One region of the Paenibacillus sp. UMB7766-LJ446 genome, then DNA from elsewhere that is predicted to be linked to it. Evidence: predicted binding sites of a transcription regulator. Region 1 holds the regulator's gene; each other region holds the start of a gene.

Region 1 (7,615 bases):
ATTATGTAATCGACTGGTAAGGGGAATGAAATCGACCCATTCTACAAAAAATGAGTACAGGTCACTGCACTAATCCATTTTTTCAAGGGTGGGGATGCATCGATGTTCCAGCATGTTTTCGCAGAAATGAACGACATGTTAGATGAAATTATCAAGCGCTACCCTTCTGCTGAAGGCCTAAACAAACAGGAATTGCTGCAAAAGTGGAATTTGCTCAAGCGGATGAGTGACGGGATGATTGATGAGTGGCTGATGTTTGAAGAAAAAATGAGCCAGGTAAGGGAACGGGAATTGGATAAAGATAAGCCCGCCTCCCTTGAGCCTGAACAGGAAGCTGTTACCGCACTGCCAGAACTGCATCTGGAGTGTTTCAGTCGCGGTCAGGGTTATTTCAAACTGCAAATGTACCCGCAGGCTATTATGCAATTTTCCAGGGTTGTGACCGACTATCCAGAAAGTGCATTGACTCGATTTTACCTGGCGCTTGCTCATCTTAACCTGGAACAAACCGAGGAAGCTGGAATACACTTGCAGCGGATTATGCATCTGAACGGTTCGCCGAGATTGAAGGGACTTGTATGTAACGTCCTGGGCTGTATTGAGGCTAAACTCGCGAATCCTGAAGGTGCATGTTCACTATTTGCGCAGGCGCTTCAGTATGACCCGACGTTGACCGAACCGCTGTATAACATGGAAGCCTGTCGATTAAACAGCGGAAAATTGCAATATGCAAATCAGCTGACAGCCTTAAATTAAGGGCCATTCGGCGGCATAAAGACGGTGTTCCCTCCTCTGGCATAGCGGAGGGGACACCGCCTTTTTTGTCAGTTAATTTTCAAATGCCCTTTTTTTTGCTATGCTGTAACATAGACTGGAATGGAAGGGACCGTACATTGCAATGAAATTTGCCGTATTGGATTTCGAAACAACCGGCACGCAGTCCGACGGTGAGATTATACAAGCCGGACTTGCCATCATAGATCATGACTACAGCATAACTCAAATATATAGTTCTTATGTGAACCCAGGTGTACCGATTCCTCCGTTTATTACGGGGTTAACCGGTATTACTGATGAAGATGTAGCGGATGCTCCCTCATTGGAAGAGATGATGATGGAGATGGTTCCGCTACTCGACGATGTTGTTCTTGTTGGGCACAACGTTGCTTTTGATTTTCACTTTCTTCAAAATGCACTCGATCGCTGCGGTTACCTGCCGTTCACCGGACGTATTCTGGATACGATTGATTTCCTGAAGATCACGTTCCCGTCACTGGGCTCTTATCAACTCGGATATGTGTCTTCAGAATTCGGATTTCAGCATGACCGCCCTCATCAGGCAGACAGTGATGCTCTTGCGACAGCTTTTGTATTACTGAAGTGTCTCGATGAGCTGCGTGCATTGCCTCTGATCACGATTCAGCGCCTCAGTGATCTGTTTGCGCCAGAAGATAGTGACTTGGGTTGGTTCTTCGACGGAATGCGTACTGAGAAGGAATCAGAGCCGATTCAGGACCTGGATGGTCATACGTATTATCGCCAGCTCGCCCTGAACGTGAGTGACTGGACTGATATAGGTTCACCACGTGATGAGCGGGAGGGTAACCCGCTGGAAAACGTAAGTTTCGAGCAGTTTATGGATCAGGTTAGAGATAACCTGAAGGAGACGCTGGACCATTATGAGGAGCGTGAGGCGCAAACTCAGATGTTCAGCAGTGTACGACAAGCTTTGGATGAAGAGAAGCATCTATTGATTGAAGCTGGAACGGGTACTGGCAAATCGCTTGGTTATTTGTTGCCTGCCATCTATGAAAGTGTGAAACAGGAACAGAAAGTCATGGTCAGCACACATACCATCAACCTGCAGGAGCAATTGAGAGAGCGGGATATTCCTATGCTGACCCAAGTGGTTCCGTTCCCGTTCAAGGCAGCGGTGTTCAAAGGTCGTGGGCACTATCTGTGTCTGCGTAAGTTTGAGCATAAAATCAATAAACGTGAATTCGCTACACCGAAAGAGGATTATTTTACAGCAGCTCAGATGATTGTCTGGCTTACCCAGACGGAGACTGGAGACGACGAGGAGCTTAATCTAAGCGGGCGCGGTGGAGACTTCTGGGAGACGGTACAGAGTGAGTCTGAATCCTGTCTTGGACGCTCCTGTCCTTGGTTCCGTAAATGTTTCTATCATCGGGCCAAACATGAAGCCGGGCTGTCCGATATCGTCATAACGAATCATTCGAAATTGTTTACGGATGTCAAAGCAGCACATCAGCTGCTGCCAGCCTACGAAAGTCTTGTCATTGATGAAGCACATCATCTGGAGGATGTAGCAGGTAAGCATCTTGGTCTTCACATGAAATATTTTACGTTGGTTCATATATTGACCCGACTGTTTAAAGATAGCCGTAATGGCCAACTTCCGATGCTTCGTTCTCAACTGTCGGGTCATGAAAATTCGGTACAGTGGGGCTCCATGATTGATCAGATGTTCCCGCTTGCCGTTGAAGTTAAGGAGATATGGGATCGACTAAGCGATACACTGTTCGGCCTGCTGCCTGAACGTAGCGATGCTTCTCCAGGCGAGACTGGACAATTTTCACTTAGACTGAAGCCATCGCAAAAACCGGCCAAATGGCAGGAATTACAGGATGTAGAAAACCAAATCTATGTAACCCTAGGCGATTTGATTCGTAAAGGCGACAAGCTGCTGCTTGAAGTGAAAGAAGATCAGGATGATTATCAGTCCGATAGTCTGATTATGGATATCTCAGGACTGCTCAAGGACTTGGCAACGATCAAGGATAATCTGCGTTTCTTCATGCGCATGGATGATGCCAATACCGTGTACTGGATGGAGGCTAGCGGCCAGTTCCGCAGTAAATCACTGCAGCTCTATGCCGTTCCTGTCGATGTCAGTGCGCAATTGAAGGATATGTTCTTTGATAAAAAGAAAAGCGTTGTGCTTACATCGGCTACGCTCTCGGTTGACAAGTCATTTCAATTCATGATCGAACAGCTGGGCTTGCAGGAAGCTGCCGAGAATAACCGCTTGTTGACATCCATGCTGCCGTCACCATTCAACTATCGCGAACAGGCCCTGCTCGTCATTCCGCGTGATTTCCCAAGTGTGAAGGGCAGTGTAGGTGATGCCCACTTTGTGGATATGCTCGTGCATTCGCTCGCGGAAACGGCTATCGCGACTCGTGGACGCATGATGGTGTTGTTCACCTCCTACCGCATGCTGCGCCAGGTCTATGACCCGCTTAAGGAGGCCTTGTCAGGTAATGATATCTCTTTGCTCGGGCAAGGGGTGGACAGCGGCAGCCGTTCCAAGCTTACACGCCGCTTCCAGGATGCGAAAGCAACTGTACTTCTTGGCACAAGCAGCTTCTGGGAAGGAGTGGACATTCCTGGAGAGGCTCTGACCTGTCTTGCGATTGTCAGACTGCCGTTCCAGCCACCCAATCATCCATTAGTTGAAGCGAAGAGTGAGCTTTTGCAGCAACAGAAGAAAAATCCGTTTATGAAGCTGTCCGTGCCGCAAGCCGTTATCCGCTTCAAACAGGGATTCGGCAGACTGGTTCGTACGGGTAAAGACAGAGGTATTGTGATTGTATACGATACACGTGTCATTGAAGCATATTATGGCAAGTACTTTTTATATTCATTACCAGGTCCCAAAATGGAACACATGCTTACAGAGCAGATGGTTCCTCGTATTTCGGAATGGCTTGAGAGACCAACCGATGAACAGCAATAACAGCTATGCTCTGTAGCTTATATGATTGCATGAAGCCACTAATTGGCGGTAAAATTGAGCAATATCATTCATTCGTTTCATGAATAGTGAGTAAGCGATTAAAGAAGTAATTCAAGCAATTATCCATTATATAACAAAGAGCATCCTGTTTAATTCAGTCATCTTTTTGCATCGTTTTAGACAGGGTGCTCATCTTTTCATCTATCTATCGTGGCCTTGGTAAGGGGGAGCAATGAATGAAATCAGATAAAATTTCGGAAGCCGTGGTGCGAAGATTGCCTGTTTACTTGCGTTATTTGAATGAACTGCATCAGCGCGAAGTCAATACGGTTTCTTCACAAGAACTTGGATTGAGACTGGATTTGAATCCGGCTCAGATTCGTAAAGACCTGGCTTACTTCGGTGACTTTGGTCGTAAAGGGATCGGATATGACGTTTCATATCTCATCGAGAAGATCCGCCATATTCTGAAAATAGACCAGCAGATCAATGTAGCTCTTGTCGGAGCAGGTAATTTGGGACACGCCTTGTCCAATTACAATGCCTACCTCAAAGACAACATGAAGATTGTCGCTGTATTTGATGCCTACGGTCCGAAGATTGGAAGTCAAATTAACAGTCTGACGGTGCAACCGATGAATGAATTAACGGATTCGGTCAAAAAAGATAACATTCGTATAGGGATTATCACGGTTCCGGATACGGAAGCCCAAAATGTTGCCGATCAGTTGATTGAGTCAGGAATTGAAGCGATTCTGAATTTTGCGCCAACGATCCTGAAGACCCCGCCGCATATTCGCATTCATCATGCCGATTTTACGACGGATCTGCTTAGCCTTGCTTATTATTTGGAGAACGGAAAGGACGACGAGGAAGATGACGACAAATAGATGGGTAATTCACAACGGCAAATTTGCCGTGAGTGAGGGCACGAATTGGAAAGTGGTTCAAGGTTACATGGTTGTCGAGAATGACAAGATTGTGCATATTGGTGAGACTTTGCCGGAAGGAGACGAAAGTCTGACAAAGGTGGATGGAAAAGGACTGCTCTTCTTGCCGGGTCTGATCAATACGCATGGTCACGCGGCCATGTCGCTTCTGAGAGGTCATGGAGATGATTTGGCATTACAAGTATGGTTGCAGGAGAAAATGTGGCCAATGGAAGCCAAAATGACGTCTGAAGACGTATATTGGGGCACATCACTTTCCGTACTTGAAATGTTGAAAGGTGGAACAACAGCGTTTCTGGATATGTATGATCATATGGATCAGGTTGCAAAAGTGGTGGAACAATCCGGCGTTCGGGCTGCTCTGGCACGAGGGGTAATCGGACTTTGCTCAGCGGAAGAACAACAGCGCAAGCTGGAAGAATCCGCAGCATTTGCTCGTCAATGGAATGGACAAGCAGACGGAAGAATTACAACCGTAATTTCTCCACACGCACCTTACACTTGCCCTCCGGATTACATAGAGAAGTTGGTACAGGTTGCTCATGACCTGAATCTGCCTTTGCATACGCATATGTCTGAAACGCTTCGTGAAGTGGAACAGAACGTGGCTGATTACGGTCAACGTCCGGTTGCACATCTGGAGAAGCTAGGATTTTTCTCCCGTCCATCTCTGGTTGCACATGCGGTACATCTGAATGATGAAGAGATCGAAATTCTTGCATCACATGATGTAGCAGTTTCCCACAATCCAGGCAGTAACCTTAAATTGGCTTCGGGTGTTGCACGAGTACCTGATCTGCTGAAAGCAGGGGTGACCGTGTCCCTCGGAACAGATGGACCAGCAAGTAACAATAACCTCGATATGTTTGAAGAGATGAGACTTGCTGCTTTGATTCACAAAGGTGTGTCCGGTGATCCTACCGCAGTGCCAGCAGGGGAAGCACTTCTGCTTGGAACTTCGTATGGTGCCAAATCCATATTCCTGAACAATACAGGAGCACTGCAAACAGGCATGAAGGCTGACTTCATCGCCTTGAATATTGAACAAGCCCATTTCTATCCGCATACGGATCTGATTTCCCATACCATATACTCCGCATCAGCCAAAGATGTAGAGCATGTGTGGGTGGATGGTAAACAAGTGGTTAAACATGGCGAATGTCTTACGATGGATGAAGAGCGTATTTTGCGTGAGTCTCAACTGGCATTTGACGGTCTGCTTGCCCGTTAATTCCAAGGACAGCATCGTCATAGGGAAAGGAAGTTCGGCTTTTGAAGAAAAAAAAGAAGTGGATATGGATTTCGCTGCTGCTCCTGGTTCTGATTCTGTTTGGACTTCAGCGTTATTATGTCTATGTTACCCAGGATCAGCGCAAGGAAGAGGCGTTGGCCATACAGGCGGCCCAGGAACAGGTTGGGATTACGTCACACGAAGACCTGCGTAAGTATGTATGGGGTCAAAAAGACGGCGGAGACAACATATACTGGACCCTGATCGGTAAAAATAAGGATAACCAGGATGTATTGGTGTGGATCAAGTTTGATGAAAATAACAAGCCTGTGACAGGGACCAATGCGGTGCACAGTGAACTGCTGAAGAACGGCATGTCTGAAGCACAGATTCGAAATCGGTTCAGCTCTGAAGTTCCAGGCGGGGAGATCAAACGAATCATGCCAGGTGTTGTGAATGGAATCTATGTATGGCAAGTGTATTATAACGATGCTACTCACAATTATTACCGCTTTTACCGCTTTAGTAACGGGGAACAGGTTGACCTGGTCTATACGATTCCGAATAGCTAGAATCAGCAGACGTACTATTTTCTAAAAAGAATACAGTAAAGAACCGGCAGACGGAAACCCGACTGGACCGGTTCTTTGACGTGTTTTCTTGATCATTTTGGATTTGAATAGTTAAAATTAATAATTTATTCATATTTTCGCCTTAGATATTGTATATACGATGTGATATACTCAAATATGTATTCAAGGATACATCATACACAAATAAATCCTGTTAGACACATCACAGGACTTTACGTACACATATTCATATTCTTGCCTACAAGCTATAGAATGGGCCAAATTATAGGAGGGGTAACTCACTTGAAGATAAAAGTATTGCCTATTGCTCTGACTGCCGTCATTTCAGCCGTTGTGTTGTTTGGAGGTTGGTTTGTGTATCGTCATGTGGCTGTGCAAAGCCCAATTGAAAAGATGGTTACCCAGTACGATGGAGTCAATGATGTACAATTAACTATTAACCACAATGATGTACAGTTGAAACTCGATCTGCAGCCGGATGTTGATTTGGGCAGGTTGGTACAATATATTCACAAAGAAGGACAAACCCTGATTGGCACTCGTTCGTTGAAGCTGGATGTCGTGGATCATTCCAACGAAGCGCTGGAAAGCTGGTGGGGTAGCGCCATGTTTACCGTAGCTCAGGCTATGGAGAGCAAACAATACACCGAGATTACACCGACCTTGTCTAAAATGGCTACGAATGGGATCAAGGTAAACACAGCCATGGATGACAATAATGTATATGTCAGCCTCAGAGATGGAGATGCCAGCAAGTTTATTATTCTGCCGCGTGTGCCCGGTCAGATAGGAGTGTGGCCAAATGCCTAAATGGACGAAAGAAATTGCCATTGGATTTGTACCCGTATTAATTATCTTTCTCGCTTTTATCGGTGTAAACATGATTCCCATTCTGATCGCTGCAATGATTGTGGGAGCTTTGCTGCTCATGATGCAAATGCGTGGTGGAATTACGGTGGGTGCGGGTCAGGAACGCAAACGCAAGAAAAAAGGACCGTCCAAGCTGACTTTTGAAGAAATTGGCGGTCAGGAAAGTGCGAAGCAGGAGCTGCGGGAAGCGCTTGATTTTCTCATTCGACAT
Region 2 (7,615 bases), on a different contig from region 1:
CACGCAGGATGCAGTTGAAAGACCAATGTATCCGTTTTGGGGTCACCCTCCCGAATGTATCTTGATTCCATGAAATCCGTTGCATTTGGCGTATCCATCATCCCCGAATTCCCTCCTTTAATCCTGCTTCTGCCAGAAAAGATTCCAATACCGTACTCCACCTGCTCCGCCAATGGGATATGTCGTAAGACAGCGCCGTCTCACGGGCATAGATACCCAGCCGCTCCCGCTCGGCTCTGTCCTGAACGAGACGCACCAGCGCGGCGGTCAGCGCTTCTTCACCTGGAGGTACCAGCAGCCCGTTGAAGCCGTCCTGAATCAGATCATTCAGCCCGCCAACATTGGAAGCAACGACCGGAAGCCCGCAGCTCATCGCCTCCAGACAAGCGTAGGATGTTCCTTCCGAGAAGACGGTCGGAATCACAGCGATATCTGCCTGATGGTAGGCCTCGCGGATATCCCGAAAATCATACGTGCGATGTTTGATTCGGTCTGCATGAGGGTGCGTACGATGCCAATAACGGAAGGATCTACCTACCGTGCTGCCTTCAATCAGTTCTCCGGCAAATTCGACCTCCAGGTCGGGAAAAGCACCGAGTAGTCGGTCAGCTGCCAGCATCATTGGAATAATGCCCCGATCCATACTGATGCGGCGTGGATACAGAATGCGCAGGGGACGCGGAGGGTTCCCATGAATTGCAGCGGTTGTATCTTCGGCCTGCTTCTTCAAATATTCATCCGTCAGCTCATTAGGCTGCCGACCAGCCCCGTTCTGTCTGATATCCCCCGAGTCCAGTTCCTCAGCGATTACGGTCACCTCGGATCGATCCGTCCGTAATACGCCGTCTCCATCGTTTCTTTTCCTGACGAATGATGCAGCATTCAACCCGGAGATGATGGCTCCAGCATGATCTTCATAGCTCGCAAGATCTTTCTTCCATGCAGCCAGCCACTCCTCTTCCTGTTCATGCTCGAACGTACGCCTTGGCGGAGCAGGCGTGAAGTAGGAGGTATCCACTGCATTGGGAATGAGTACAACCTGACCAGGATCGGTAAACGTACAAGCAGCACGGCAAAAGGTCTGAAAATGCGAATCCACCGACACAATGCGTACAAGCCCATCCAGTGCCAGCTGGATATGCTCAGCAACTTGCTGCTTGGTTTCGAGCGGCAGCGCAGGACGATCCCAGTTAATCCCGTGGCAGATGCCGAGGCTGCCCGGCTTGTAAGCAATGGGCTGCCACAGGCAGCTTGCATAGATTACAGGTCCCCGTGCTGCTGCGGCCATTCGGGCAAAAGCTTCAGGCACATCATTCATATCGTAGGCATATCCATATACATCAATCTGTTCCGTGCGAGTCTGGAATTCTTCAAAATAGGACAACTGATGAACCTCGGGAATGTGTCCCAATCCGCGGATTACGCTGCACAAATCAAGGACGTATCGCTCCAGCCCGCCCCCGAACACCCGGCTGAACTCACGGTTATATCCATCGGTGAAGCTGTGTGTCAATATGCTGACCACGCCCATCTCACCGCTCCTCCTTCCACGGAATCAGTCGGGGCTCCGGATCAAGAATCGATTCATAGTGCTCCAGGCTGCCCCACTCGCCGTGTGGATCCATTCGTTTATAACGCAAGTATTTCCGAACCCGATCCTCCAGACTTCCTGCCCAGCCAAGATGCTGAACCTTCAACTCCGTGCTGATTCCGGGCAATACGGTGCAGGGCAAGGGAAGGCGAGGTACATGATGATTTTGCTGCGGATAAAAGTAGGGATAACCCGGCATATAACGGACCAAGGAAGCGGTATGCCGTCGGTGAAGCCCCCAAAGATCATCTTCCCGATAGTGGGTTCGGCCGCCCCACATATCGTAGAAACGGAAAGCAATCCAGTCCGAATGATCCTGGTTAATCAGAGCGCGTATCGCTTTCTTGGCTTCCGCACTGTACAGCTCATCGGCATCGACCGAGAGCAACCAGTCCGGCGAGGTTCCTGCCGCTGCCTGCCACAGAGCGTTACGTAAGCGCCATTCCTCCGCAAATAACGGCTTTTCCAATACTTCCAGGCGAACGACCTTTGGATAGGCGCTGCATATATCTGGTGTTCCATCTGTGCTGGCATCGTCCACAATGACGATCTCATCCACGAATTCACTCAGATCATCCAGCACTTCCTCCAGATATCGTCCGCGCTCGTTACGCACCTGTAGCATGGCGGTCAGTTTATTGTCTTGACTTTTACGAACCCGACGAACGGAAAACGGCTCTCTGAATAGGCCTGTATCCTTGTGCTTTACAGCATCCTGATTTCCTGGGTGCTCTGTGCTATATCTTTGATGGGTTTCACTTCGGATATCCAACGGACTCAGCGCATTTTCCAGATGGTTATCGCCAGTTTCCAGTGGCTCAGCGTGTAGCGATTCCTGCGTTTCAGTTGGAGTATGCCTTATTTCGGATCGTATATCCCTATGCACCATCGGTCCATTCACATGTTGTCTTCGTTTCTTCGGGTCCAGCATCATTATGGCACCTCCCCCAGCAATTGCTGGACGGCATGATCCAGCAGCTCCATCTCGACGATCCGGGCAAGAGCATCTTCATCCTCCAGCGCCATCTCCAAAAATTGTCTCACCGCTCCGTGCCGTTCTCCGCCCAGAGCCAGTGCTAGACCCGATAACTGCCGATAGTCCTGTCGGCTGGCATTATCCTGAATATCCACTGTGTGCACCAAATCCAATGCATCTTCCACACGCCCAGTCTCCTGATAGATACGAAATTTCCAATGTCGTGCCGTTTCGCCGCCAAGTTCATCCAAAATGTGCAATGCGTTTCCGTAATCATCATTCAGACGCAGCAGTTCAGCCTGGACGAGCTGGTTCTCCCCGGCCTCCAGCCAGCGGCAGAGCTGTTCATAATGGTGTCGTTCCTGCTCGTTGCCAGCGCTGATTCCATACACCTGCAACGCATTCTCGATTTCCCCGGTCCTCGCATGAATAGCGGATAGGAATCGATAGTGGGAGCTCACACAATCATTGCGGCCGTTTAATACTGCGTGGGAGAAGGCCTCCTTGAGCGAAGCGGCCGCTCTGGAATCTTCGAGCACATATTCATAGGCGGCCAGCAAAAAGGAAATCGTCTCATGCGCTCCTGCTTTGGATCGAAGCTGACGATAGAAGTCGGCGCGCACACTGCATTGCAGCTGGGTAACCGTATCCTGAACACCCGAGAGGGTCTGTCGCAGCGCATGCAAGAATAGCAGTTCATAGTCCCGGAGAGGCACTTCGAGATCATCCTTTTGCATGACACCAGCAGGAGAGGTATCTTCTCCATTTAGCCAGATAGCACGTACACCCTGGAATACCAGCTTCATATAGCGTGTTTCTGAAGTGGTGCCCACCAGATCGGCGATTCCGACCAGTCTTGAAATGCAGCTTTCCCACAAGGGGGACTCCGCTTCTTCACCAACCGGCTCGGGAAGAAGTACAATACAAAGCTCCGGATTGAGCGAGGCTGTGGCGGTCAGCCAGTAGGGATGAGCAACCACTGCAACCGTTCGGGGCTCCTGCAACAATTGTTCAGCTTCGGGAAGTGTGATGACAGTTATACTCGCAGGCATATCCTCGGAGCGCTCCAGGCTGCTGACATAGTAGACAGGCCCTTCCGCGACCATCAGAGCAGCGATGTCTGGATAGGGAAAAGCAGACCACCCGCCCTTTCGGGGGAAAAAAACATAACGAAAGGCAGGCAGAGCCGTACTTGATTCTGCATCTACCCCGTGATACGGCTCCGCGTCCGGGATTGAAGACAACTCTTCCATCAATAAATCACCTCACTTGAATTGCATTTTTGTCCGTTCAAGAATTGAAGCAACGTCATCGGAGATTTTTGGATCGTCGTTGCTTTGAATAATATCAATGAAACCAATGGTTCAATATGTAATGCCTTTTTTGCACAGTGTATTTTATGCCTGACACTAACATATGGGCGTTGCGTCCCAAACATGAGCATCTTCCGCGAATAGAGGAAGCTGGCAAGCCCAAAGATTAGGCTTAATTTTTTCTATTGTGTGACCATCGTCACTTTTTTTTGCTGTCATGGCAGGGTTTGTGATAATTGTCACATGTATAAAATAGTCTATCTGGCACAATACGTTCATCAATACGTGTTTGGCTGACAGAAACTGAAGAAGGGGCTTCAATGCCAAATACGAAAACTGCGAAGGAACAGAAAGAAGGGGTAACGGTATGGATCCGATCATGTTATCGCGTATCCAATATGCGCTCACAACGATTTTCCATTTCTTTTTTGTGCCGCTGTCCATCGGTCTTGTGCTGCTGGTAGCGATTATGGAGACGTTGTACGTAGTGAAGGGTAAGGAAGTTTACAAAACGATGGCCAAATTCTGGGGCAAATTGTTCCTGATTAACTTTGCTGTCGGTGTGGTCACAGGCATTCTGCAAGAATTCCAGTTCGGCATGAACTGGTCGGAGTACTCCCGCTTTGTTGGGGACGTATTTGGTGCGCCACTGGCTGTGGAAGCCCTGCTGGCGTTTTTTATGGAGTCTACCTTTATTGGACTCTGGATTTTCGGATGGGATCGTTTGTCCAAAAAAGTGCACTTGGCCTGTATCTGGCTGGTATTTGTCGGCACATTCCTGTCTGCGCTCTGGATTCTGGCAGCCAATTCATTCATGCAGCATCCGGTTGGCTTCGAGATTAATAATGGCCGTGCCGAGATGAATGATTTCTTTGCACTGATTACCAATGGTCAACTGCTGGTGGAGTTCCCGCACACGATTTTTGGTGCCTTGATGACAGGTGCATTTGTGGTAACCGGCATTAGTGCATACAAGCTGATGAAGAAGCAGGATGTGGAGATTTTCCGCAAATCATTTAACATTGCCATTATTATTGGCCTGGTTTCCTCGTTGGGGGTTGCTTTCTCGGGTCACTTCCAGGCGCAATATTTGGTGGAGACGCAGCCGATGAAAATGGCTGCCAGTGAAGGAACATGGACGACGACGGAAGACCCTGCACCATGGACGGTGGTAGCCTTTATCGATCCGAACAAACAGGAGAATTCCGGCGAGATCAAGATCCCTGGATTACTCAGTTATCTGTCCTATAGTAAGTTCTCCGGCAGTGTCAAAGGCATGAAAGAACTGCAAGCGGAGTACGAGCAAACGTATGGACCAGGCGACTATATTCCACCAGTCCGGACGACATTCTGGAGCTTCCGTATCATGATTGCTGCGGGTGGATTGATGATTTTGCTGGCTATATACGGTACATTCCTGACGATGCGCCGGAGGTTGGAGGGAGCAGGCAAGTGGTTTATGCGTCTGATGGTGTTCGCCATCTCCCTGCCGTTTATCGCCAATACGTCAGGCTGGATTATGACTGAGGTAGGAAGGCAGCCTTGGACGGTATTCGGCTACATGACGACTGCAGCCGGGGTATCCCCGAACGTAAGCGCAGGACAGATTTTGTTCTCCACCATTGCGTTTACAGCAGCTTATACGGTTCTCGGCATTGTGATGGTTTATCTGTTCGTTCGTGAAATCAAGGCCGGGCCATATGCAGTCGAAAAGCCGGAGGAGCATGATGAATCGGCCGATCCGTTCGGCGTGGATGGGGGTTATTCTGTTGTCACTAAGTGAGTTGTGGTTTTTACTGATTGCCGTCTTGTTTGTTGGTTTTTTCTTTCTGGAAGGTTTTGATTTTGGTGTGGGCATGTCTACTGCAATAATCGGCAAAACGGATCGTGAACGTCGTACGCTGATCAACTCGATCGGTCCGTTCTGGGATGGCAATGAGGTTTGGCTGATTACGGCGGGGGGTGCAATGTTTGCTGCCTTCCCGCACTGGTATGCCACGCTGTTCAGCGGTTTTTATCTGCCGCTGGTGGTGGTGCTGCTGGCCTTGATCGGCCGCGGAGTTGCCTTTGAATTCCGCAGCAAGATGAGACATGAACGCTGGCGCAAAACTTGGGACATCATCATCGTAGTCTCCAGTGCGTTACTACCGTTCTTGTTCGGGGTTGTTTTCGCTACCTTAATGAAAGGCCTGCCTATTGATGCGCAGATGCAGCTTCGCCCCGGCTTCCTGGACATCGTCAATCCGTATACGGTGGTAGGTGGGTTGAGCGTGACGTTGTTATGTCTGGTCCATGGTCTGCTGTTTGCTTCATTACGAACCGTTGGAGATCTCAGAGAACGTGCCCTGAATACAGCTAAAAAGTTGATGCTGCCGCTGGCCGCGATCCTCGCGATCTACGCTGTGATGACATACTTCATGACGGATGTGTTCGCTGTGCGCGGCTGGGCACTCTGGATTATGGTTGTCCTGGGTGCTGCTTCATTGGGTTTGGCGGCTTACTTCGTGCGCCAGAAACGTGAAGCCTGGGCCTTCGGCATGACGGGAGCCGTGATTGCAATCGCGTTTGCTTCCGTATTCATCGGTCTGTTCCCAAGAGTCATGGTGAGTTCAATGGGTTCGGCGTTTGACCTGACGGTCTACAATGCTTCATCCGGTGCATATTCGCTGAAAGTGATGACAATTGTAGCTTGTACGCTGCTTCCGTTTGTACTCGGCTATCAGATCTGGAGTTATTACATTTTCCGCAAACGTCTGAACGATCAGCATCACCTGGAGTACTGAGATGGGACGGGGGCTGCTGAAGCTGCCGGGTATCCGGCCGGTACTCGCGTTGGCCTCAATGCTGGTGCTGTTGCAGGCGATGACGATTATTATGCAGGCCAAATGGCTGGCACAGGCCATCACGGCATTATTTGAAGGTTCAACCGTAACGGAGCAGTACCCAGTGCTGCTGTGGTTCCTGGCCGCTTTTGCCGCCCGCTATGCCATCTCTTTCTGGTTGCAGCTCATCGCTTCGCGATATGCGGAGAAGACAGGAAACGATCTGCGCCAGCAGATGGTGCAGCAGTGGTTTCGGCTGGGGCCGCGTTTTGCCAAAACGGAGGGAACAGGGCACCTGGTAACGCTGGCGCGCGAAGGAACAGCCCAGTATAAGACGTATCTGGAACTGTTTATTCCTCGAATGCTGGGGATGGGATTCACGCCAATCGTTATTCTGTTGTACGTCTTCAAGCTGGATATGATGTCCGGGGTGATTTTGACGCTGACGCTGCCCATCCTGATCGTGTTTATGATTCTGGTGGGTTTGGCTGCACAGCGGAAGATGGATGGACAGTTCAAGTCCTACAAAGCGCTGGCGAACCATTTTGTGGATACGCTGCGTGGATTGGAGACACTGAAAACACTGGGACAGAGCGGCAGACATGGAGAGACAATTATTCGGGTCAGCCAGCGTTATCGTAAGGCTACGATGTCTACCCTGCGCATGGCTTTTCTGTCCTCTTTCGCACTCGATTTCTTCACCATGCTGTCGGTGGCTTCGGTGGCGGTTGGGTTGGGGCTGCGGCTGACGGAAGGGCATATGCTCCTTGGGCCGGCGCTGACTGTACTTATTCTCGCACCCGAATACTTCCTGCCTGTACGAATGGTAGGGGCAGATTACCACGCCACATTGGATGGCAAAGAGGCCGGGGAAGCGATCAGTCAGATGATTGAACGAGGGAAATTGGCCGAA
Region 3 (7,615 bases), on a different contig from region 1:
ATTTTCGTTACAATATGGGCAGGGATATTGAGTGTCGCAGGAAGGTATATGCCGAATAAAACAGAGAATTGGAAGTCTTTCTTATCCTGGTATCATCCATTTGCAGTTGTAGCCATGATCATCATTCTTCTTTCAGGACTGCTTCTGAACTTCAGAAATGATCCGGATTATGTAAATTCCTGGGTCACTTCGTATGGGCAATCCTTGTTGTTGAAACATCTATTGATTATTCCAATGTTCGTGATCGCTTTCTTTAATGGATTTATAATCAAACGCAAACTCAGGAGGGGTGATTTCAATCCCAGTGCATGGTTAACCGTTGAAGCTATCCTTATTTTGTTGATCTATGTGGCAACAGGCTTTTTAAATCAACAGCCGGCACCTCATGAGCTTAATTCAGATACGATGAAACTATCTGCATCCGGATTGTACGATTGGTTTAATCAAGGCAGAGTGATCGATTATCCCGTTCAATTCACAATTGATCCTATAAATGTGTTTTTATATATTCTGGCTTTGGGCAGCATCCTGATTATGTACCTGATGTTAAAACGAAATAAAAATCCATATGTTGCACTGATCTGTGGCGTTTCATTTACAGTCGTGTCTTTTGTAGGACTCATGAATGCTATTTCATGATACAAAACTGAGCTTGGTTTAGGATAAATTGAACCTGTACTCAAATATCGGAGTCATTCCCTACATTACCAACAGTATTTGACAACTTGTGCGCTAATGTACTACAGTGTGTAGGGTTACATTTTTTTAATCTTTTGGCATTCTATAATGAACATGAAAAATTCAAAGGAGGAGCTAGATTTTGAAAAAATCGCTTACCATTGCCCTTGGCGCCATGCTTATGTTATCCAATTATGCAGGATCAGCATCAGCTAACGAGGTGCGAATTGAAACTCAGGTCAATAAAGTGATTGGAACGCCTTATCTTATGGGTGGGACAAGCACTTCAGGATTTGATTGCTCAGGTTTCATTCTGTATATCATGGATAAATACAATATAAATTTGCCTCGTACTTCCCAAATGCAAGCAAAGTCAGGGGCAGCTGTCGAGATGGAAGATTTAAGAACGGGTGATTTGGTATTTTTCAATACGAGCGGCCGCGGTATATCTCATGCGGGAATCTATATAGGAAACGATTCTTTCGCTCACTCTTCCAGCAGCAAAGGGGTTACGATCAGCGGGTTAAACGAGAAATATTATAAAGAGAGGTACGTAATGGCAAGAAGGGTCACATCATTGTATAATTCCAATAAGATGACTGAAGAAATTCATTAGGATCTAAGGAGTGGCTCATGTTTTGTTCTTCAGTATCTTTGATGCTCATTTGGACCGAATAGGTTAGTAACCGTAAAGACAAGCATGCATAAAGAACTACACGTTGTAGTTCTTTATGCTGAAATTGATTAGTTAGAGAATTATCATCTATCTAACCAAACAGCATTGGTGAAACACTCCTAAACGTTTCAGGTTGGCTTATGCTTTAAAAATCGTTAAACTATACAGAGTATAATGGGAACATATACCGGCATTCGTTTTCAAGGAATAGTTCCTGAGGAGGTTACATATATGAAAATAAAAAAAGTACATCTGGATGAGGAAGGTATTCATCGGTTTTTGGGTTCGCTTGAAGCCAAAATCATGGAAGTGATCTGGGCGCGTGGACGTATGACCATTAAAGAAGTGCATGATTTGGTTGATAAACAGGAGCCAATTTCTCTGAATGCGGTCATGACCGTAATGTCTCGGCTACACGAAAAGGGAATGCTGCTTAGACATTCTACTGGGCAAGGGCGTACCCGTCTTACTTTATTCGAAGCTCCTCAATCGAAGGATGAATTTATTTCAGAGCAGACCCAAGCCGTGACAGATGGGTTATTTGCTGACTTCGGTTCATTTATGGTCCAAAATCTGATTAGTAACTTGGATCAGGCAGATCCAGAGTTGTTGAAACAGCTTGAAAGGAAACTCAACGATTTGAGGCGAGATGATGAGTGAGCTTTTCAAATGGATCAATCATCCGCGTAGAGCCTTGTGGTTGTGTTTGTCTATTGTTAGTGTTGGATTGGTGCAGATTATATATGAGGTATACCATCAACTTAGAGATTTGCCCAAAAAAAGCGATATGGCTACGCAATTCAATGCTTTGATCGAAGATGCTGTAACTAATCAGCTCGCAGGAGAGAAACTGTTTTCAGTTATCGTTCTTATCTCCCTTATCATTTTAGGTTATCACATTATAAAACAAGCTTGGATTCATCGTATGATGAGATTGCAATTTGACCATCAAGAACTACAACTATTAACGGACCCTTACCAACAACTGTTTGCTAAATTTGAAAAGAATCGAATCAAAGTACGCGTTATTTCTCACCCGGGGCTGATTGCAATGTCATGGGGGATTGTACGTACACAAATTATATTGTCAGATAAAATGATAGCGCAATGTAACAAAAGAGAACTGGAAGCAATCCTTTTGCATGAATATTATCATTGTTACCGTCGACATCCACTAGGAACCTTACTTTTGAAACTGGCAGCAAAAGCTGGGTGGTTCTTGCCAATCATCCGCGATTTGCTTCAATATATTGAAATTCAGATGGAATTGAATGCAGACCGATATGCTATTGAACAAATGCGAAGCCCTGCACCCATTGGTGAAATCTTGTTTAAAATGGCGAATCAAAAAATGCATCACATGTATGGCGGGGTCTTCTTTGCACACACCGCTATTAACTATCGGATACAACAAATAATTGATCCTTATGTTCCGCTTGCCGTTCCGTTGTTTAAACCTAAAAGTTTGTTCCAATCCGTCTTGTTTGTTCTTTTACTCGGATGGATGCTCATCATTTACTGTGTGTAGATAGGGGAGATATGTAGTTAGTCGATAGAATATATTAGAGAATATATTCGCAGTGAAGGAAATTTGCTGATAAGTCTGTCCTACCTGTAAGCACCTTCTGCACTAACCTTAGATTATATATTCTCATACCTTGGTGATATAAACTAACCTTCCTTAACTAAAATAATGGAAGGTTTTTCTCATTGAGTTTAATATCAAATAGAGTCAAAGGGATGTGCATTGACAAGCAGAAACAATATGTATCCACCATAGGACATATATCTTCGAAAATGGAAAGGATATATTCATCTCCAATCATTGCGACATAAGGTCGGCTTTAATATCTGTCACATCCAGACGCTGCCCGATCGCGGCTGCAGTTGCTTGATTATCGCCCGTAAGCATAATCGTTTTCTTGATACCCATAGCATGCAATTGTACAATAACCTCTTTACTGGATTCGCGTACTTCGTCAGCCACGGCAATTAAGGCAAGCACTTGTTGTTCCGTTCCTAAAACCATTACTGTTTTTCCTTGTTTTTGTAAGCCCTCGATACGCTGCTTTGTTTCAGCTTTCATATTGGAATGAAGTTCCTCAAAAAGTTTTGGACTACCTACATAATACAATCGTCCATCCACTTTGGCCTTAACGCCTTTCCCGGTTATCGATTGAAATTCATCAACGGTTAGAGATAAGTCAGCTCCAAGGTTTTCAGCTTTACGTAGAATTGCGGAAGCAAGCGGGTGTTGCGAACCCTTTTCGAAACTGCTGCAATAGCGAGCAATCGCTTGTCGTCATTGTCATCGAAGGTTTCAATGTCAGTCACTTCTGGAAAACCCTTCGTTAGTGTACCCGTTTTATCAAAAGCAATAGCAGTTAACCTACCAGCTTCTTCAAGATGAATACCGCCTTTAATAAGAACACCATTTTGGCGGCGTTACCAATGGCTGTAACAATTGAAATAGGAGTCGAAATCACTAATGCACAAGGGCAGCCCACAACAAGTACAGCTAATCCTCTGTAAATCCAATCTCCCCAATCAGCTCCTATTAATAACGGAGGGACTACCGCAATCCCTAACGCCAAAATCATTATTGCATGCGTGTAATATTTTGCAAACCGATCTACGAATGCTTGTGATGGCGCACGTTCAGCTTGCGCTTCTTCAACAAGGTGAATAATTTTGGATATCGTGGTATCTTCGACACGCTTCGTTACTTTGACTTCAAGTAATCCTTCTTCATTTAATGTGCCTGCAAAAACCTCATCATCAGTGGTTTTCATTACAGGAACCGATTCGCCAGTAATTGCTGCTTGGTTAATTGTGGAGCTTCCATTAATCACTATACCATCCATTTCAAGTGTTTGACCTTGCTTCACGATCATAATATTACCAACCTGGATATCATCCACGCTGACAGTGATCTCTTCGGTACCACGACGGACCAGAGCTTCCTTCGGTGCAATATCCATTAGGGAGCGAATGGATTGACGTGCTTTTTCCATGGAGTAACGTTCCAAAGCTTCACTAATTGCAAACAATATAACAACAGTCGCACCTTCGCCCCATTCTCCGATTGCCGCAGCACCGATGATGGCGACTGTCATAAGGGTGTTCATATCGAACTGGAAACGGAATAGATTCTTGAGTCCAATGACAAAGGATTATCAATTGCTAGGTATTTTTATGCTGCAGGGGACTTCTTTCGTAAATTGATGTAAATTCGCTCAAGATAAGGGATCATTTGCGTCAAGCTGGAGCAAATAGAAAGCTAGGCTAACATTAGCCTTGCTCTCTTTTTTTTTAATATCAAGTTAAAGTATCGTTGTGCCAAGGGAAGTTCATCAACAGGAAGACAAAGGGGGGTCTCCATTTATGGACAACTATGATTCGATGGATCAACCATTATGTTTGGAGTCTCTCCATGTAAGATCATTTCTTTTTACTCGAGACATGATAACCTACAACGGGCTTCAGGTGTTTAGTAAGTTCGAGTGGTGACTGTGGTTCTGTACATTCAAGATTATAATGGTTAATTTCATGCTCTTAAATCTGTATATATAGAGCCCAAAAGTCGCATTTATAGTGCTTGAGGAATCTATTATCACAATTCTGGGGTCAAACCAATAGAGATGAGTGGATCATCACGTATAACAAGTTCAATCAATAGCTCTATCAGGTGGTTTTTGAGATATTCACCCAGATGTCATAAAGAATTGATCCTTTCTTGAACGTTTAGGGGCGAAGACGTGACCGTGATTGAATTGTTAAAAGGCAAAGATATAATAATTTTAAATATTAGGTTTTGCAGTTACTTGAATCGCATTTCCAACTGATCGGTCGTGAATTTCACTGAGCGGTTGTCACTTTCACCAATTACTTTGTGAAATATTTCTCTTTTTTGGGGTGCGAAAAGGAAATTGCTCCACGAATGCAATGCAACGAGCTCATTGATTGGTCAAACCTGATATCGAATGCAATTAGGGCAAGTGTCCTAGAAAATCAGTAACATCTTACGACAATAATTAGACGGATTTTGAAAGGAGGCTGGAAAGAGATGAGCATTGACACGGTACTGTGGAGCAAGCTGGTGACAGGAATGACACTTGGGTTTCACGTAATATTCGCGACGCTTGGCGTCGGTGTGCCACTTATGATCGCTATTGCCGAGTTTGTCGGCATTCGGAAGAAAGATCACCACTATATCTTGATGGCAAAGAGGTGGTCGAGAGGGTTTGTCATATCCGTTGCGGTTGGTGTGGTGACGGGGACGGCAATTTCGCTGCAACTGGCCTTAGTATGGCCTGACTTTATGAAACTCGCGGGGAACGTAATTGCACTTCCGTTATTTATGGAAGTGTTCGCCTTCTTTTTTGAAGCCATTTTCTTAGGTATTTATTTGTATACGTGGGATCGCTTCAAAAATCCGTACATTCATTGGCTGCTAACGATTCCGATTGTAGCCGGAGCAGGAATGTCCGCTGTCTTTATCACAACGGTGAATGGATTCATGAACCAGCCTGGGGGATTTACAATGGAAGGAGGCCTTTTCACGGCAGTTGACCCAGTGCAAGCGATGCTGAATACGGCTACGTTTTCCAAGGTATTCCACGTTTTAAGCTCTGCCTATTTAACTGGTGCAGCCCTGTTAGCAGGAATTGCAGCTTTTACGATGCTTAGAAAGGGTATATCTGGCTACCACAAAAAAGCTCTGAAGCTAATGATGGCTGTTGTGATGTTGTTTGGGTTACTCAACACGTTAGCTGGAGATGTATCCGCCAAATTTCTAGCCGAACATCAGCCGGAGAAGTTGGCTGCCGCAGAATGGCATTTCGAGACCGAAAGTGGTGCGGATCTGATACTGCTAGGCTGGCTTAATGCAGAGCATGAAATTATAGGGGCGCTTCACTTGCCGAAACTTCTCAGTTTTCTGGCTTTTGGAGATTTCAATGCGGAAGTAATAGGACTAGATGAATTTCCGCTTGATGAACAACCCCCGCTCCTCGTGCATTATTTGTTTGACTTGATGGCAGGAATCGGATTTGCGTTGCTCGGCATCTCCGTGTTGTATTTCCTGTTTGTATTCTGGAAAAAACGCAATGAAGTTAACAAGTGGTTGCTCCGGATTATTGCTCTGAGTGCGCCACTGGCATTTTTAGGGGTTGAGCTAGGCTGGTTTTACGCGGAAATCGGAAGGCAGCCGTGGATCATCCGAGGTTATATGCGTGTAGAAGAGGCGGCAACGACATCACCAAGCGTAAGAATTATTTTTTTCCTCTTCTTGTTGTTGTACATCGTACTAGGCACCGTTTGTGTTCTCGTACTTCGACGACTGTTCAACAATAATCCGGCAGAAACCGAGATGGAAAGGTTGATTCAGCAAGTGGGCGTCAAAACAACGGCAAAGGGTGAGCAGGCACAATGAGTTACGAGTTAATTGGAATTTCGGTGCTCTGGATGTTTCTGTACGGATATTTAATTATAGCTTCGATTGATTTTGGTGCAGGGTTCTTTGCGTTTTATGCACGTTTGACGAAACAGGACCATCTGATCAATCGCCTGATTTCCCGCTATTTGTCGCCGGTATGGGAGATCACTAACGTGTTTTTTGTTTTCTTTTACATTGGAATTATCGGTTTCTTTCCGGATACGGCTTATTATTATGGCTCAGCGCTAATCGTTCCCGGCAGCATTGCGGTTGTTTTGCTCGCCATTCGGGGTTCGTTCTACGCTTTTGAAAATTATGGTTCGAAAAATAACATTCTATATTTGTTTTTGTACGGTGCCACGGGTTTACTAATTCCTGCTTCGTTGTCAGTGGCACTGACACTGTCTGAAGGTGGTTTTATTTTGCAGCAAGGTGAGATGGTTTCCTTGGATTATTGGGCGCTGTTTACCAATCCGTTATCCTGGAGCATTGTTGGGCTGGCTATCGTATCCGTTTTGTTCATTAGCGGCTCGTTCCTAGCCTTTTATGCTTCTCGAGCAGAAGATCACGCTGCGCTAAAGTTGATGCGTACTTATGCGCTCTTTTGGAGTACGCCGACGATCATCGTCGCACTAACCGCATTCATCTATTTGGGTCAACACAATGAAAGACATTTTCAAAATATGATGGATTTATGGTGGCTGCTGGCGCTTTCGGTTGCGTTTTTTATGGTCGCGATGTGGTTGTTATACAATGGACGCCGCTACGGATTGGCATTCATTTGCGTGATGCTGCAATTTTTTTGTGCCTTTTTCGCTTATGGA
Region 4 (7,615 bases), on a different contig from region 1:
CAGCCTCATCATACTTGGATAGCGGTTGTCCATTGACCAGAACCTCTCCTGATGCTGGTTTAAGCAAACCCGCAATGAGATGTAGTAATGTCGTTTTCCCTGAGCCGCTTTTGCCGACAATGGCAATATGTTCTCCCGGATCAAGCTGGACCCGGCCAGTTTCAAGCTCAAATGATTCTGGCGCGTATCGGAATCGGAGATGGTTTAATATCATGGATGGTGGCATGGAACTGTCATTGGAAATGTCCATTTGCAATGTACCTATCCCGTTCTCCCTTTCCATCCGATTCATGCTGTCGACCTCGTCGATTCCATCGGATGTACCTAATCCTCCTTTTCCATCTACCAACTTGCTCTCTCCAGCCGTTTCTTCGAGCATCTGCTCTACCTTACTAACCGCTCCCATACTTGTTCGCCCGCTATGAAAGGCGGTTCCCGTATTTTTCAACAAACTGTAAAATTCGGGAACGAGCAGCAACACGAGAAACGCGGTGTGGAACGACATCGATTTGAATACAAGCAGCTGGATTGCCAGTTCGAGAGCAACGATACCGATACTTAACATGACGATCGATTCCAGCATAAAGGTATTTGTAAACGCAATCCGCAAAATGCCCATCGTGGCATCACGATAATCCAAACTGCTGCGTTCAATTTTCTTCTGCTGACGATGTGCCCGTCCGAATATCTTCAACGTAACCAGCCCTTGAAGAGAATCCAGGAATGTACCGGAGAACTCGGCCAGCTGCGCATATTTTTCCTCTGATTTATTTTTCGTTTTTAGTCCCACCAAAATCATGAACAAAGGAATAAACGGGGCCGTAAACAGCATAACGAAGCCTGAATTGGCATGCTGCATAAACGTTACAATTAAAATCAGAATCGGAATGATGGCAGCCTCCATCATACGCGGCATATACAGACTGAAATAACTGTCAGCCTCATCCACAGCATCCAGAGCAACGCTGACCTTTCCCCCTGTTTGCCCACGAAGGGTTGATGGCATCGACGCACGGGTCAAATGTTGCAGCACGGCTGCCCGCATATTCGTCTTGGCACTGGCAGCCATATGCAAACCAACCTTCCCGTTCCCATAAGACAACCCTGTGCGTACGACCATGGCAGCTAGAAGCAACCCGAGCAGCATGACGACCGACGAGAGGGAAGCTTTCTCCACGAAAATCCGTTGAACTGATTCAGCAAGCAGTGCGGCCTGACTCACAATGGCTATACCGAGTGCGAGTGAAATAACAGCCATGAGCACGAGACGTTTTCGCTGGCCAGACATTTGTTGAGCAAGCAGACTTGTTTTCCTCTTCATGCAAACGCTCCTCCTTTCTATGAACCTATGAGGCAGGGTACTTCCTCACTTTGCATAAATAAATTCACTCTATTTTTTTCCCTTTACATAGTCCGCATCAAACAGAAACAGTCTGAAGACCAGGAGCAGGGAAGGAATCAACATACACATGCCACCGATAAACACAACAACCAGTGCAAAGCCCATCGCTGGTGAGGTGACGCTGTTTTGAATCGTAATGTATGGATCAAGGATATAAGGATATTGACCAATTCCGTAAGCGAAAAAGGCACAGAAAAATTGCAGCATGATACATATAAACGCTAATCCGTAACGGCGTCCGTTGTATAACAGCCACATCGCAATCATGAAAAATGCAACGGAAAGCGCAAGCAGCCACCATAAATCCATCATATTTTGAAAATGTCGCTCATTGTGCTGTCCCAAATATATAAATGCAGTCAGTGCGATAATAATCGTCGGTGTACTCCAGAACAGGGCATAGTTCCGCACCAGCTTCAACGCAGAGTGATCCTCTGCCCGAGATGCATAAAAGGCCAAAAATGAGCTGCTTATGAACAAAACGGACACAATCGCCAGTCCAACGATGCTCCATGATAACGGATTGGTAAACAGCGTCCAGTAATCCAGAGATACCGTCGAACCCTCCTTCACGATAAAACCGCCTTCCGACAGTGTTAGCGCCACTGACAACGAAGCAGGAATAAGCAAACCTGACGCCCCGTATAGAAACAGATACACGATATTAGTTTTGGAGCCATAGTTCTCAAAGGCATAAAACGAACCACGAATGGCGAGCAAAATGACCGCAATACTTCCCGGTACGAGCAGTGCTGATCCGTAATAATAAGCCGTGTCCGGAAAGAATCCAACGATGCCAATATAGAAAAAAACAAAAAATACATTCGTAATCTCCCATACCGGGGATAAATAACGGGAGATCAGACGATTAATCAGGTGATCCTGTTTCGTCAAGCGTGCATAAAAGGCAAAGAAGCCCGCCCCGAAATCAATGGAGGCTACAATTAAATAGCCATACAAGAACAGCCAGAGCACCGAGATGCCAATCAACTCGTAACTCATCATGCATTTTCACCCTTTTCTGTAGTCGGATTGCTCTTCTCCTTCTCCTTTTCCTTCATCCATTTCTCCATCTCGACTTCTGCCGGATTATTGTTGAACAAACGTCTTAGCACGAGAACACACATAACTCCCAGAACGATGTAGAGAAGCAGGAAGAAGAAAAAGATCATTCTTATGTTGGGTGATGAAGTGGCGGCTTCCTCTACACGCATATATCCCCGGATAATCCACGGCTGTCGTCCAAGTTCAGCATAGAACCAGCCCAGCTCAACCCCGAGAAAAGCCATTGGCGCGCCCAGTGCTATGATTCCAAGCAGCCACTTGTTCAGTTCATTGCGCTTTTTCCAGAACACAAACAGGAAATACAGAACCGAGATCGCCAGCAGAGTAAATCCGATTCCAGCCATCAAATCAAACAAGTAGTGAACGAGCAGCGGCGGCCATTCGTCCTTCGGAAACTCCTCCAGTCCGGTTACCTCGGCATTAAAGTCACTAAAGGCCAGGAAGCTGAGCAGTTTTGGCAGGTGAAGAGCTCCTATAATTTCATGCTCTGCATTCAGCCAGCCTAATAAAATCAAATCCGCGCCGCTTTCCGTCTCAAAATGCCACTCTGCCGCTGCTAGCTTCTCCGGCTGATGCTCTGCCAAGAACTTGGCGGACACATCTCCAGCTAACGTGTTCAGCACGCCAAACAGCAGCACCACCGCCATCATGAGGTTCAAGGCTTTTTTGTGGTATGCGGATACCCCTTTTCTCAGCATTGCAAAGGCTGCAATTCCGGCTAACAGGGCAGCTCCTGTCAGATACGCCGAGCTTAATACATGGAACACCTTGGAGAACGTCGCCGTATTCAGCATCGCCTGTATCGGGTCAACCGCTGTGAATTGGCCTGCCTCCATGACAAAGCCCCCAGGCTGGTTCATGAAGCCGTTCACCGTCGTAATAAACACGGCAGACATACCTGCCCCGGCAACAATCGGAATCGTCAGCAGCCAGTGAATGTACGGATTTTTGAATCGATCCCACGTATACAAATAAATGCCCAAGAAGATCGCTTCAAAAAAGAACGCGAACACTTCCATAAATAGCGGAAGTGCAATGACGTTCCCCGCCAATTTCATAAAATTCGGCCATACCAGGGCCAGTTGCAGTGATATCGCTGTACCGGTCACAACACCTACCGCCACAGAAATGACAAACCCTCGTGACCACCTCTTCGCCATTAGTGTGTAGTGAGGATCTTTTTTACGGATCCCCATGAACTCTGCAATAGCGATCATTAGGGGCACACCGACTCCAAGTGTCGCAAAAATAACGTGGAACCCTAGCGTCATGCCTGTCACCAGCTTGCTCCACATCACTGTATCAATTGCCATTCTTTACTGCCTCCTTTCAAACTCTGTTCGATTTTAGCAATGATTTGATGCATTTAATCATTAGGTCAGTCAGCCCTTGAACTACTTTCAATATCAGGATTGGGCAGCTACGCCATTGGTTCAGAATTGGTTTATAAAGCGCTCCTCCGATGTTGTATGTAGAAAGAGAATTTTTTCACAAAGTCAGAGACGAGGGAGTCTTTGCCCAACCAAGTTCTGAACGAGACCTAATAGTTAAAATTATTATATCTTTGTGAATGAGCAATTCAATCACTGACACGTCTTCGTCCCTAAATGTTCAAGAAAGGATCAACTCTTTCCGACAACTCGGTGAAAAGCGTAAAAAGCACCCAAAGGGGCTATTGATTCATTGGGCACAACCGTGGTATTGCATTTCATTTCCACTATGGGTGAAAGGTGTTTTCGAAACCCAACCGTTTGCAGTTGTTCTGGCTCTTGTAGCTTACAAAAAAAACAAAAGAAACCGCTCATATAGCGGCTTCTTTTGTTCTTAAATCTTACAAGGTTTCAATTCTTTTGTTGGACGGTGTCCTCCAGCCATTGCTGCAAGGGAATATCCTTGGTCAACTCACCGAGCAAAATGTGACTGAACATGCCTTCCTGATCTATGATCATGGTCGCTGGCAGCCCGGTGATGCGATACAGACCGGAGACCTTTCCGGTCACATCAATGATTACAGGGAAATCGAATTGCTGTTTATTCATAAATTCACGAATGGTCCCCTTCGCTTCCCCTACGTTGACAAACAGGGTCTGCACGTCTTCTTGATATGTCTGAGCGATCTGATTAATCATCGGCATCTCCCTCACACAAGGGGTACACCAGGAAGCCCAAAAGTTAATCATCACAACTTTGCCCCGATAATCGGAGAGCTTCACCTGTTCTCCGGCTGAATTAACGGCAGTGAATTCAGGAGCAACTGCACCGGTTTCAATAGCACCGATTCTCTGGGACTCTGATGATAAATTCCCTTGGTAAATTGCCCACGCAGCGGTCAGCAAAGCAACGATTCCAATCAGGATTGTGATTAAACGTCTTATTTTCACATTGATTCTCGCACTCTTTTTCCCCAATTGATTCACCTTCATTTCAAGCCGAGACTATGATGAAAAGCAGCATGAAGCGACCCAAACTGTTGACGAAAGTTTTCAGTAGGGCCATCTCCTACATTACGTCCTTTGTTCATAAAAACAATGTGATCTGCAACATCATCTGCAATCTCAAGCTGGTGGGTTGAGAACACGACCATATGTCCCTCCTCCTTGATTTGTTTGATGAGATTTGCAAATTCCTGCATCCAGAAGGGGTCCAGTCCATTCGTCGGCTCATCCATGATTAGTAGCGGGGGCTTGGCCAACAGAGCCTGGGCAAATAACACACGCTGCCGCATGCCCTTGGAAAAGGTTGTGACCCGCTTGTTTTTTTGATCGGCCAAGCCAACCAGGGTTAGCACTTCCGATACTCGCGCTTTGGGGACCTTTCTAAGCGCCGCCCAGAACTGGAGCACTTCCTCTGCTGTCAGACCCTGATTGAAATGATAATCATCCGGCATATATCCGATCTGTTCCGAATACCTCTTTCGTTCTTTGGACCAGCGCATTTTGTTTACCATGATTTCACCCGAGGTAGGTTGAAGAATACCTGCCATCATACGCAGCACAGTACTCTTTCCTGCCCCATTTCCTCCACATAAGGCAAGCACATGGCCAGAAGAAACGCGAAAGGATATATCTTCAACAATCTGTTGTTTTTTGATGGATTTGCACAGTCCAACAATTTCTGCTTCCACGTTATCCATGAGAACGCCCCCTCTCCCAGATCCCGTAGACTGCCACAATAGAACATGCTATCCACAGCAGGCATATCCCCGTAAAAATCCAGCTTCCGCTGGATGGTTGTACCCAATCAACCCACTGATAATATTCAGGTCCCAGTATGGAGCCCCCGCCAAGTTTGATCACAACAAACAAACGTACCAGCTCAGCCGGATTGATAAAGGTTAGAACGGTGAGTAAGGGTTTTACCCACTGATAAGGCATAAGTCCCAGTACGGAGATTAGAAGTGTCGGCCATCCGATCACAGCGAAAAACCAAACGGATACGGATATCGTTAACGCTTGCCACCGATTTTTGGATAACGAGCCGATGAACAATGCAATCGTCAGAAATAGCAGCACAAGTCCGCAGGAGAATACCAGAAACAAAAGGTAGGTCATCACATCTAAAGGGCTGCCAACCCATCCACTAAGAAGACCCATCAATCCATATCCGAATGTAACTATAGTCATTAATACCACCGTGAGACCCAAATATTTTCCTACGATAAAAGACAACGTGCCGATGGGGTATGTGGACAACAGCTGCCAGCTGCCCTCTTCCTTTTCAGAAGTCAACGAGAACGAACCCAGAAAGAGAGTCATCAGCGGCAAAAGATAAAGAATAAGATTTAACATGGAACCTGTCGTGCCAGAGTATCCTGCTACAAAATTCTGAGAATTAATGATCAGCAAACTCAGACTAAATACGCAGAAAAGAATCAAAAATGAATAGGCCCAGGGATTGCGAAACCCCATTTTCATTTCTCTTCGAACGACTTGCAACATATCTCCCATCATGGATCACCATCTTTATTGGCCATTACTTGTGGCCTGAATCTTCCGTGGATTCGCTTTCCTCATGTGTTCCTTCATGCATGCCTTCACCCATTCCCTCTTCGGAATGGCCATGCTCACCCATCATATCCATCATCTCTGTGTTTTGTTTCCAATCGTGGGAGGCGAGGTCTTCAGCGGTCAAGATCGTTCCCACACCCTGCTCAGTAACAAAAGCTTCGGCAGATTGTTTATCCTTAAAATTCAGGATGCCATAGGCCATGGGTGTACGCAGTGAAGCATCGTATACATAAGTAGCTTTGCTGTATTCAATCCATTCCTTGTCATTATAGTCACGAACAAAATCCATCCCGATGTTATCTGTTCCGTTCTCTTCTTTCCACTGGTGCATGCAACCGATGTCATCAAATTTATAATTTTTACCGTCTTTCGTGGTAAGCTGCGTGGCATAGGCATCATCCTTCACCTGCATTTTGCAAATGGCACAGATATCCACGTCTTCATTAATGGGCAACGCCTCGTATTTTTTTCCGCATGCTGTTAATAACAGCACCCCAAAGAGAAGCACCATGACTGTTTTCAAACTTGTTTTTGTTTTCGCTCTCATTTTCATTTTCGTAATCCCCCCATATAGATCATAATAAAAGTTGCCATGCCCAGTAGGATACATCCGATGATCCAAACCTCAGTCGTCTCTTTCACCGCTTGTGCACCTGTTCCCGTCGTCAGTGATTCCGTTTTCATGCTCATTAACGGTGATCTGTCGGTTGTCCACTCTTCCTTGCCTTCCGTAAACAAGCTGCTTACAAAGAGCATGCCTGGAGATTGAAAGAAAAGCTGATAAGCCGAATTTCGGTTGACCACTTGCTCATAGAAAGGATTAATCTCATAGGAAAGTTCACTGATTCCGTCATCGTTCAGGTCAAGACCCTGAAAGGAATCCCAGTAATTCTCCTTCATCTCATTGTTCCGGCTGTCCATCGCTGAAGCTTCAATCACATTCGAAACAAATTGGTTTCTGGTAAACTGGTTGTCCTCTGCCAGAACGAGCTGGATACCAATGAAATTGCGAAGCACCGCATTGCTGCGAATTTCATTTCCTGAGGATTCGGCAATGTTCATGCCCACACGATTACCTTCCACAACATTGTTATGAATTGAGGATCGCTGTACGTCATACAATAAAATCCCTTGTGAATGC

What was found. Region 1 encodes Rex, which represses fermentation and respiration genes when NADH is low (regulators of the CRP and FNR family bind a similar motif). Its sites were predicted from a motif close to TTGTGAAATATTTCACAA; they were not measured.
Region 2: a site for Rex is predicted at 4,108-4,125, ahead of QP794_RS09405 (cytochrome ubiquinol oxidase subunit I). Genes of this name have one in related genera too.
Region 3: a site for Rex is predicted at 5,245-5,262, ahead of QP794_RS23655 (cytochrome ubiquinol oxidase subunit I). Genes of this name have one in related genera too.
Region 4: a site for Rex is predicted at 3,944-3,961, ahead of QP794_RS05350 (cytochrome ubiquinol oxidase subunit I). Genes of this name have one in related genera too.

What each region holds. Positions count from the first base shown of each region.
Region 1 covers NZ_JASOYM010000018.1:66,501-74,115, forward strand. Annotated here, with positions in the region: gene panD (aspartate 1-decarboxylase) at 1-9, shown strand, start outside; gene QP794_RS30280 (tetratricopeptide repeat protein) at 127-756, shown strand; gene dinG (ATP-dependent DNA helicase DinG) at 899-3,760, shown strand; gene QP794_RS30290 (redox-sensing transcriptional repressor Rex) at 3,997-4,650, shown strand; gene QP794_RS30295 (amidohydrolase) at 4,637-5,941, shown strand; gene QP794_RS30300 (cell wall elongation regulator TseB-like domain-containing protein) at 5,983-6,513, shown strand; gene QP794_RS30305 (hypothetical protein) at 6,817-7,344, shown strand; gene QP794_RS30310 (AAA family ATPase) at 7,337-7,615, shown strand, end outside.
Region 2 covers NZ_JASOYM010000003.1:298,730-306,344, reverse strand. Annotated here, with positions in the region: gene QP794_RS09425 (class I SAM-dependent methyltransferase) at 1-101, opposite strand, end outside; gene QP794_RS09420 (glycosyltransferase family 4 protein) at 98-1,531, opposite strand; gene QP794_RS09415 (glycosyltransferase) at 1,533-2,525, opposite strand; gene QP794_RS09410 (tetratricopeptide repeat protein) at 2,525-3,823, opposite strand; gene QP794_RS09405 (cytochrome ubiquinol oxidase subunit I) at 4,248-5,663, shown strand; gene cydB (cytochrome d ubiquinol oxidase subunit II) at 5,647-6,663, shown strand; gene cydD (thiol reductant ABC exporter subunit CydD) at 6,665-7,615, shown strand, end outside.
Region 3 covers NZ_JASOYM010000011.1:59,350-66,964, forward strand. Annotated here, with positions in the region: gene QP794_RS23630 (copper resistance D family protein) at 1-639, shown strand, start outside; gene QP794_RS23635 (C40 family peptidase) at 821-1,294, shown strand; gene QP794_RS23640 (BlaI/MecI/CopY family transcriptional regulator) at 1,586-2,014, shown strand; gene QP794_RS23645 (M56 family metallopeptidase) at 2,004-2,882, shown strand; partial or broken gene QP794_RS23650 (heavy metal translocating P-type ATPase) at 3,180-4,524, opposite strand; gene QP794_RS23655 (cytochrome ubiquinol oxidase subunit I) at 5,421-6,788, shown strand; gene QP794_RS23660 (cytochrome d ubiquinol oxidase subunit II) at 6,785-7,615, shown strand, end outside.
Region 4 covers NZ_JASOYM010000002.1:71,331-78,945, reverse strand. Annotated here, with positions in the region: gene cydD (thiol reductant ABC exporter subunit CydD) at 1-1,321, opposite strand, end outside; gene QP794_RS05355 (cytochrome d ubiquinol oxidase subunit II) at 1,391-2,407, opposite strand; gene QP794_RS05350 (cytochrome ubiquinol oxidase subunit I) at 2,404-3,780, opposite strand; gene QP794_RS05345 (redoxin domain-containing protein) at 4,309-4,848, opposite strand; gene ccmA (heme ABC exporter ATP-binding protein CcmA) at 4,887-5,600, opposite strand; gene QP794_RS05335 (ABC transporter permease) at 5,593-6,414, opposite strand; gene QP794_RS05330 (nitrous oxide reductase accessory protein NosL) at 6,440-7,027, opposite strand; gene QP794_RS05325 (right-handed parallel beta-helix repeat-containing protein) at 7,024-7,615, opposite strand, start outside.